DNA from 2 places in the Brevibacillus gelatini genome. Region 1 is predicted to be linked to the other one. Evidence: riboswitches for the same ligand, from Rfam matches in the RefSeq annotation. Region 1 holds a riboswitch; the other holds the start of a gene.
The links. Region 1 has a riboswitch for lysine ahead of AAFJ72_RS06810 (aspartate kinase). Riboswitches for the same ligand answer to the same signal wherever they lie in the genome.
Positions count from the first base shown of each region.

Region 2: another riboswitch for lysine. It lies ahead of AAFJ72_RS04935 (amino acid permease); the one in region 1 lies ahead of AAFJ72_RS06810 (aspartate kinase).

Region 1 covers NZ_CP154342.1:1,352,688-1,357,759, reverse strand. Annotated here, with positions in the region: gene AAFJ72_RS06815 (DUF2507 domain-containing protein) at 190-645, shown strand; gene AAFJ72_RS06810 (aspartate kinase) at 754-1,995, opposite strand; lysine riboswitch at 2,346-2,533, opposite strand; gene uvrC (excinuclease ABC subunit UvrC) at 2,620-4,401, opposite strand; gene AAFJ72_RS06800 (DUF2164 domain-containing protein) at 4,440-4,691, opposite strand; gene trxA (thioredoxin) at 4,926-5,072, opposite strand, start outside.
Region 2 covers NZ_CP154342.1:941,242-946,313, forward strand. Annotated here, with positions in the region: gene AAFJ72_RS04925 (Lrp/AsnC family transcriptional regulator) at 1-45, shown strand, start outside; gene AAFJ72_RS04930 (aminotransferase) at 42-1,223, shown strand; gene AAFJ72_RS04935 (amino acid permease) at 1,457-2,896, opposite strand; lysine riboswitch at 3,010-3,196, opposite strand; gene AAFJ72_RS04940 (DinB family protein) at 3,282-3,776, opposite strand; gene AAFJ72_RS04945 (CGNR zinc finger domain-containing protein) at 3,949-4,506, shown strand; gene AAFJ72_RS04950 (alpha/beta fold hydrolase) at 4,683-5,072, shown strand, end outside.

The DNA.
Region 1 (5,072 bases):
AAAAAAGATGGGCAAAACTTTGACCAAATCAATTGTACTCTTGTCTACAGAGAGCGTCAAGACAATCAGTAGACTAAATACATTGATAGAATAACTGTGTTTAGTTACACTATTTTTTCTCGCAATCTTCTCTCAATCGGTCATGAAGAAAGCCTCCCTCTCATAATCTGGTACAGACAGGAGGGAAGCATGATGAAAGATACCGATCAGCTGGCAGCCCTGTTGCCGCCCCAAACGATTCCGGTAACCGAACGTATGCACATGCCCTATCTCGGCTACCATCTGCTCCGCGAAACATTGACGAATACGCTGCTCGGAGAGAGCGAAAGCCCGATTTTGTACTGGCTGGGAAAAGACATCGGCCGGAAAATTCCGATCCAGTCTTCCACCGGCCCGATTCTGCCGTTTATCCGCCTTGGGCTGGGACAGCTCGATCTTCTGGAAGAGTCGGAAGAAGAAATCGTGTACAAGCTCTCACACACCATCCATGCCTATCAGACGCCCGAGCGGCTCAGCCGCACCTTGTCCCTGGAAGCCGGAATCATTGCCGGCAGCATTGAGCGATGGAAGGGCAAGGACACGTCCTCACAGCTGGAGATCGAAAGCTTGTCCCGCATTCTCATCAAGGTGTGGACGCAAAAGTAAACGCGATGCCCCCTCGGGTTCGGGATGCCCCTCTGCTTCTGACGCCCCTTGAAATACTTGCGTTAAAAAGATGCCCCCTCTGCCAGTGGGCGAGGGAGCATTCGCTTCTTACAGGCCGTGCACGACTGCTGTCTGTTCCACGTCAAGCCCGTATGCCGTATGCAGGCTGCGGACGGCAAGCTCGGTTTGCCCGGCAGGAATGACGCAGGACACTTTGATGTCGGACGTTGAAACCATTTTAATGGAAATTTCTTGTTCAGCCAAAACGCGGAACATTTCTGCGGCGACACCCGGATTGTTCACCATGCCGGAGCCGACGATAGACACTTTGGTCAGGTTTTGCTCGAAGTCGACTTTGTCGAAGCCCAGCTCTGCTTTGTTGTTTTCCAGCGTATCCAGTGCCTTTTTCAAGTCATCTCCCGCGACTGTAAACGAAATATTCGTGACAGCGGCTTCGTAGGAGCTTTGAATGATGATGTCGACGTTCACCTGGTTGTCTGCGAGTGTGTTGAACAGGCGGGAAAGAGTCCCCACCTTTGCCGGCATCCCGACAACCGTAACTTTGGCGACATCCTCGTCATGCGCGACTCCACTTACTACTCTTCCTGTTTCCATGTTGGCAACCTCCTCAACGTACGTACCCTCTTCAGCAGTAAAGCTGGAGCGGACCACCAGCCGTACCTTGTATTTTTTCGCAGCCTCTACCGAACGCGGATGCAGGACGCCTGCGCCGAGATTGGCAAGCTCCAGCATTTCGTCATACGAGATCGTATCCAGCTTGCTTGCTTTCGGCACCACCCGCGGGTCTGCCGTATAAACGCCGGAAACGTCTGTAAAAATCTCGCATTTGTCGGCATTCAGGCTGGCTGCCAGCGTAACCGCCGATGTATCCGATCCACCGCGGCCGAGCGTCGTAATTTCTCCTTCGTCGCTAAGACCCTGAAAACCTGCCACGATCACGACGCGGCCTCGCGCAAGCTCTGCCTGAATGCGCTTTGGATCGATTTGTTTGATCCGCGCCCGGCCGTGAATGGCTTCCGTCGTCACTCCGGCTTGCCAGCCAGTCAAAGAGATGGCATCGTAGCCTTTGGAATGCAAGGCCATCGCGAGCAGAGCGATCGATACCTGCTCCCCCGTGGTCAGCAGCATATCCAGCTCACGCTCGGAAGGGTAGGCGCTGATCTGTTTGGCCATATCTACCAGAACGTCCGTAGATTTGCCCATCGCAGACACGACGACTACCATGTCATGCCCTTCCTCTTTGTAGCTGATAATTCGGTCCGCAACTCGTAAAATTCGCTCAATGGTCCCTACAGAGGTGCCTCCGTATTTTTGCACGATCAACCCCATGCGGCTTCTCTCCCTTTTCCATTTCCAATGTTTGTAGAATGTATCGTTTTTTCTCGTTTTATTAGCTTGTTTTCGCCGTTTGTTTCCGAAAAATTTTACCTGTCACTTTGCACTTTATAAGAGACTACCATCGACGCCTAGCGATCTCCCTTTAAGCGGATGGTTGTTCTTGCTGAATCGGGCTTGTTTGCTCTTGCCGTTTGATACGTTCCGATTCAGTAAAAAAAGGCACCGACAAGGAATAAGTACCTGCCGCTGCCTACTGTATCGACATACCGGTTCCTCCTTCCCAATACACGCGAACAATGCAGCACATGACAGGACAACACCTATCAACGCTCACATTGACACCGTGAGATAGCACTCCATCTGACGCCGGTTTAAGAGCCAGATGACAGTCCTGCACTTGTTCAATGCAGACCCAGCATGGAGAAGCACGGGTTTTCCTCCACACTTCGGCGAATTCCCCTTTCCCGCTCCCTTCACAGATACCCGATCTCAGGGTGGTACTCTTGGTTTTCGCGCCTCTACCTCACTTCATCAGGGAAGTGAGGCTAACTATTCTGTTTGAAAGGCATTATATCATGGGAATCCGAGCGGTTCAATTGCTTTTTTGCAAAAAAGTCATGTCTCCAGCTTGCGCAAATGGGCGATAATCTGCTTTGCCAGCTTGTCGCCGATCCCGATCTGCCGGAAATCTTCGACCGTCGCCTCGCGCATTTTTTTCAGCGAGCCAAAATGGGTAAACAACAGCTTGCGCCGCTTCTCGCCGATGCCGGGAATTTCGTCCAACTGGGAAGAGAGCATCGTCTTCGACCGGGATTGCCTGTGAAACGTAATCGCAAAACGGTGCACCTCGTCCTGAATGCGCTGCAGCAAATAAAACTCGTAGCTGTCCCGCTTCAGATTGATCGGCTCCGGCGGATCGCCGTACATCAGTTGCGCGGTTTTGTGCTTTTCGTCCTTGGCCAGGCCGCAGACCGGGATGTACAGGCCCAGCTCGTTTTCCAGCACGTCCATGGCGGCTCCGATCTGTCCTCTGCCCCCGTCGATGACGATCAGGTCGGGCATCGGCTGGTTTTCCCGCAACAGCCGCGAGTAGCGTCTGCGGATCACTTCGCGCATGGACCCGTAGTCGTCCGGCCCTTCCACTGTCTTGATTTTGAATTTGCGGTATTCCTTTTTGTCCGGTCGTCCGTCTGTAAACACCACCATCGCCGACACCGGCTCTGTCCCCTGAATGTTCGAGTTGTCAAACGCCTCGATCCGGTGAGGGACACCGATCCCCAGGATGTGCCCCAGGTTGTGCACCGCCTGAATCGTCCGCGCGTCGTCCTTGGACATCAGGGCGAACTTTTCCTGCAGGGCAATCCGCGCATTTTCACAAGCCATCTGCACCAGCTCGCGCTTTTTGCTGCGCTTGGGCGTCAACACCTTGACTCCCAGCCATTCACTGAGCAGTTCCGGCTCGCTTTCCTCCGGCAGCAAAATTTCTTTGGGCAGCGCGTTTTGCTTGTCGTAGTAAAACTGGGTGACGTACGACATGAAGTCCTCGCTCTCGCTTCCGTAGTACGGAAAGGAGGTCGTCTGGCGCTCGATCATCTTGCCCTGGCGCATGTAAAAAATTTGAATGCACATCCAGCCTTTTTCCACAGCAAAGCCGATAATGTCGCGGTCGACCGTGTCGGTGAACGTAATTTTCTGCTTTTCCATCACCGCTTCGATGCTCCTGATCTGATCGCGGTATTCCTTGGCCCGCTCAAACTCCATCGCCTCTGCGGCCTGGAGCATTTTTTCCGTCAACTGCTGCTTCATCTGCTCATGTCCGCCGTCGAGGAAGCGGCTGATCTCATCCACCAAACGCTGGTTTTCCTCAGCCGGAACCTCGTACACACAGGGGGCGAGACATTGGCCCAAATGGTAGTACAAGCATACCTGCTTGGGCATGTTGCGGCATTTTCGCAAAGGATAGAGCCGATCGAGCAGCTTTTTCACCTCGGACGCGTCGCCGGCATTCGGGTACGGACCGAAATACTTCGCCTTGTCTTTTAGCACTTTTCGGGTAATTTCCAGCCGCGGCTGCGCTTCGTTTGTAATTTTGATGTACGGATATGTTTTGTCGTCGCGAAGCATGACGTTATAGCGCGGATCGTACTTTTTAATGAGGTTGCATTCCAGAAGCAGCGCCTCGATGGCAGACGACACCACGATATACTCAAAGTCCGCGATCTCGCTGACCAAAAGCTGTGTCTTCCCGTTGTGGCTTCCCGTAAAGTACGAGCGCACGCGGTTTTTCAGCACCTTGGCCTTTCCGACGTAAATAATTTCCCCGCTTGCATTTTTCATCAGGTAGCAGCCGGGCTTTTCCGGCAGCACAGCCAGTTTGTCTTTCAACGTACGGTTCATGGCTGCTCCCTCCATTTTCTTCTCACGGCCTTCTCACCTTATCGTTTTTTCATGACAGGCTGCTCAAGGACGTACAGTTCATCCTCCAGCGCGTTCATCCGCTCCACCACAAGCTTGCGGCTGTCCTCTACGCCCTGGTTATAGAAAAACGGCCCCAGCTCTCTGGAAAAAAAGGCAATCAGCTCTTCCGTCTCCAGATTGCCCAGTTCCTCGCCGCGTTCTGACTGAAAATAACGTTGCACCTGCAACACGAGATAGTTCGTTTGCTCTCTCGTCAGTTTGCCTGGCATCCGCATCTGACTTCCTTCCTTGTTCTTCCTGTCATAGGAATGTACGTTCTACCCTTCATAGTATCACGGATCGGGCAGCAAAAAAACTGCCGCTTCGATCGGAAAGCGACAGTTTTCGTACGGTAGATCGCTATTTATGCTTGCGCCCGGTCAAACCGTCGGCATTTTAGGTATGAAAAAAAAGCGGCATCGTTCTCGCCGCTTTTTCATGCTGTCGGTTTGGCTGCTTACAGATTACAGGTGTTTGCCTACCGTTGCCATCAGAGCTTCTTTTGGCTGGAAGCCGATTACTTTATCGACTGGCTGACCATCCTTGAACACGATCAAGGTCGGGATGGACATTACGCCAAAACGACCAGCAGAATCCGGGTTGTCGTCAAC
Region 2 (5,072 bases), 410 kb from region 1:
CTGGAAGATCGTGACGAAGATCGCAGGATGGTGGTTACGCCGTGAGTACACAACTGACAGTCAAAAAAAATCGTTTGTCTTCTACAGTCGCATCCTTGAAGCCATCGGGCATTCGCCGCTTTTTCGACCTGGCGGCGTCGATGGAAGGGGTCATCTCTTTGGGAGTCGGGGAACCGGATTTCGTGACGCCATGGCGCATGCGCGAGGCTTCGATTTCCTCTCTGGAGCGCGGGCACACTGCGTACACCTCCAACGCAGGGATGCTGCCGCTGCGCGTGGAGATTCAAAAGTATCTGGAAGAGCGCTTTTCGGTCAGCTATCATCCCGAGACGGAAATTCTCGTGACCGTTGGAGCCAGCGAAGCGATTGACATCGCGCTGCGCGCTATCCTCGATCCGGGCGACGAGGTGCTGGTGGTCGAGCCGTGCTACGTCTCCTACGAGCCTGTGATTCGTCTGGCAGGGGGAGTGCCGAAGTTTTTGAAAACGACGATGGAGAACCAGTTCAAGCTGACGCCAGAGGAGCTTGCGGCAAACATCTCCGAGCGCACAAAAGCGATCATCTTCTGCTATCCGAACAACCCGACAGGAGGTACGATGACGGCAGACGAATGGAAGACGCTTTTGCCGATCATCGAAAAGCACGACCTCCTGGTGATCTCCGACGAAATTTACGCGGAGCTGACTTACGGACGCATGCACGACAGCATCGCGGCTCTGCCGGGGATGAAGGAGCGGACGATTTTGATTTCCGGCTTTTCCAAGGCGTTTGCCATGACGGGCTGGCGTCTCGGGTACGTGTGTGCGACGCCTGACCTCCTGGCTGGCATGCTGAAAATTCACCAGTACACGATGCTGTGTGCGCCGACGATGGCACAGATGGCGGCGCTCGAAGCTTTGCGCCATGGGCGCGGCGATATGGAGCGGATGATCGAGAGCTACCGCCAGCGCCGCAACTACGTAGTCGACGGCTTCCGCCAGATCGGGCTTACATGCCACGAGCCGGACGGAGCGTTCTATGCATTCCCTTCCGTGGCGGCCACAGGACTTAGCTCTGCCGAGTTTGCCGAAAAGCTGCTGATGGAAGAAAAGGTGGCGGTCGTACCGGGTGACGTGTTCGGCGAGAGCGGACAAGGACACATTCGCTGCTCGTATGCAACGTCCATGGAGCAGTTGAAAAAGGCGCTGGAACGGATGGAGCGCTTGATGGGACGATTGCGGTAAACAGAACAAGAGGAGGACAGTCGCAGGGCTGTCCTCTTTTCTGTAGCGGTCGCGGGTAAGGTCGTCTATGTGAGAACGACAAAAGGCAACGACTCGTACTGTTGATTTACCTGATCGTTTTTCCATGCTTCGGCTTTTGCGGTGTTGCTTTCATTCAGCGCTGTCTGCGACACAAAAAAAGATTCCCTGCGATTGAGGGAATCTTTTGGCGTGCTGGCTGCAGACGCTGTATCTTACTCATCCATGCTGAGATCGACTTTGTCCAGCGGCACCAGCTTGCTTTTTTTCGTATATTTGTAAACGAGCCAGACGATCAAAAACAGCGGAAGTCCGATATAAGAGACGAGAACGCCGTTCCAGTCGATTTCTCCGCCCAGGAACGCGGAGTAGTTCTGGCCGATAATGACAATGCAGCAAATAATGAAAGCGAAGATCGGACCGAACGGGAACAGCTTCGCCCGGTACGGCAAATCGCGCAGATCGCGTCCTTGCGCCAAATAAGCTTTGCGGAAGCGATAATGGCTGATGGCGATTCCGAGCCAGGCGATGAAGCCGGACATACCGGAGGCGTTCAACAGCCACACGTACACTTCACCATCACCGAACAGCGAGGACAAAAACGCCAGTGCGCCAATGGCAGCCGTCATGATGAGGGCATTGACGGGTACGCCGCTGCGTGTCACTTTGGCAAACCATTTGGGTGCTTTGCCTTCTTTGGCCAACACCCACAGCATGCGGGTAGAAGCGTACATGCCCGAGTTCCCTGCTGACAGAACAGAAGTGAGGATGACCGCGTTCATGACGGAAGCGGCAAAGGCAAAGCCGGCTTTTTCAAATACAATTGTAAACGGACTGATGGCAATATCGGTAATATCGCCGCTGATGAGATTCGGGTTGTCATACGGAACGAGCAGTCCGATAATCAGGATCGCGAAAATATAGAAGAGAAGGATGCGCCAAAAAATCTGGCGAATCGCTTTCGGGATGTTGCGGCCAGGGTCTTCGCTCTCCCCGGCAGCTACACCGACAAGCTCGGTTCCCTGGAACGAGAACCCGGCAATCATGAACACGCCCAGGAGGGCCATGAAGCCGCCGTTGAATGGCGCATCGCCTTTGGTGAAGTTTTGGAAGCCGACTGCTTCGCCGCCCATGATGCCAAAAATCATCAGCACACCGATCGCGATAAAGGCAATGACCGTCACGACTTTAATCAGGGCAAACCAGTATTCCGATTCGCCGTAGCTTTTGACAGACAACAAGTTAAGAGTAAACATAAGGGCGAGGAACAGGGCACTCCACAAAATGGCGGGAGTATCCGGGAACCAGTATTTCATAATGAGCGCCGCGGCGGATAGCTCGACGGCAATCGTAATGGCCCAGTTGTACCAGTAATTCCAGCCCAGCGCGAAGCCGAGCGACGGATCGACGAATTTGGTAGCGTAGGTGGAAAAGGAGCCGGATACCGGCATGAAGGCTGCCATTTCCCCCAGGCTGGTCATCAAAAAGTAAACCATGATACTGATGGCGATGTAGGCGACCAAGGCTCCGCCTGGTCCAGCTTCGTGAATCGAGCCTCCACTCGCCAGGAACAGTCCTGTTCCGATGGAGCCGCCAATGGCGATCATCGTCAAATGGCGGGCTTTCAAACCACGTTGCAGTTGATTCTGTGACATACGATGCTTGCACGACCTTTCTGAAATTTTGAGAAGGTCGGTCGGAAACGAAAAAACCGCCAATAGCCAAAAAACGGCACAGGGCGGTATAATCCAATCCCCACCAAGCCTTCACTGAAGATAGCACACCACGTTTGCCCGGCATGCAAACGTGACAGTTCTGTCCCTTTCGGGTACAGCCCCAGCCCATGCGCACAGAGATACGCGATGAACTTCGGCGACTTTTCCCTTTCCTGGAGTCATTGATCTCTTCTGAATCTCGTACAGGATGACATAAAAGCCGCGACCTCTATCCTCACCGTGAATGATGAGGATAACATGTATTGAATTGATTTACTTATCAACTATATAAGATTGGTGAGGATTTATCAATGTAAAAGTTTGGCTATTCAAATGACCGACGCGCAGGCCAGGAGCCTTGCAGCTTGCGGATTTGCACGATTTGTCCTGTGTGAAAAGCGTCATGGAGGATGATGCTCATCACCCTTTGCCCGGCCGGGATGCTCGGAAGCGGCTGATCGAACTGTTCCTCTGACAGCGCGGCGAGCTTTTCCTGAATCTGCTGATGGACGGCTTCCAGGCGCTGCAAGGTAGCTTGCCAGGCAGCTTCGTCATCAGGTCCTCCCGAAGGCCGGAACGTGTCGTCGTTCGTCTTGGCCGTATGGATGAATTCCGTGCCGGACAGACGATGCAGCAACTGTTCCTTGTAGTAAAGCAGGTGGCTGACATTTTCCCAAATCGTGTTGGCGGCCTCGCCTTCCGGTCGCCAGCTTGCTTGCGCAGCCGTTACTCCGGCCAGGGCGTCCTTGAGCGGCGGAAACCAGTCTTCCTTGTCATACGTGCATTCCCAGTAGTGAGCAAGCAGTTCCATCCGGTTCATGTGGTTCCTCCTCGTCTATTAAACAGATTGGTGAAGCGTTATAATGGCATGGCAAAAAGAAATGCTTTGTAACCAACAAAAATGGTTATGATAGTTACAGAATTAAGATACCATATGCTGGTTTTTCATACAAGAAGCAAAAGAGAAGAAGAACAGATGGGGGAAGAGTGAAGTGGACTGGCTGTGCATTGATTTTTTAAACAGTGATTGGCGTGACTCGCGCGGTTCTGGCCGCAGGGAAAATCGGCTGGCGAAGCAGGAATGGCTGGAGCGGTTTTTGCGGAGGTACGATTTGCATGCTCCGTTGCCGATTGATGAGGCGAGTGCTGCGGCGCTGCTCCATATGCGCGAATATATGCGCGGCTTGCTGGAGCAGGTTGTGCGTGGAGAAGTTTTGCGCCAGGAGGATTTGGAGGAGTTGAATCAGACGCTCGCGAAGGCGCCTTTTTACGTTCGCGTCATCACTGCGGACAAGGAGAGCGGCTATCAGCAGGAGATGGTCAGCACCGCAAGCGGCTGGGAGCTGGTGATGGCCCGCATTGCGGCTTCCTTTGCCGAACTGCTGCTTCCGGCGCACGTACAACGCGTCAAGATTTGCGACAACGAGGACTGCCGTTGGGTGTTTTACGATGAAAGCCGCAACCGGGTGCGCCGCTGGTGCGATGACAAAATGTGCGGCAATCTGATGAAAGTGCGCCGTTTTCGGGAGCGGCAAAAGGAGAAAAAGTGAGGGGATACGAGGCGCTATGGAAGATACCAGCGCCTTTTTGTTTTGGTTGGAAAACCGAATGGCGTTCGTACATGAGGACGAGTTTTTCAGCAGGAAAAGGCAAAGGACGCACATGGAAAGGAAGATTGAGACATAATAAGAAGCAAGCAATGCGGGAACGGAAGAGAGGTGGCAAAATGAGTCGGAAACGGAAACGATTGTGGAGGGTACTGGTGCTGTTTTTGCTCGTCGGAGCCTGTACAGCGATCTGGTATTTGCGGCCTTATCAGCCCAGTCAGGCGGCAAAAGACGCGATGCAGGGAGGCGAAGGAATTACGGTGATCGACACGGGGGACTGGATCGCTTTTGAAGGAGGGGAAACGCGTGAGCCCGGTCTGATTTTGTATCCGGGTGCCCTGGTCAAGGCGGAGAGCTATGCGCCAATTGCCCGCGCCCTGGCTGGTTCCGGCTATCGGGTATTTATTGCACGGATGCCGCTGAATTTGGCGATCACCGATGTCGAGCGGGCCAACCAGGTGTTAAAAGCGTATCCGCAGCAGTCGTTTGTCATCGGGGGGCACTCTCTC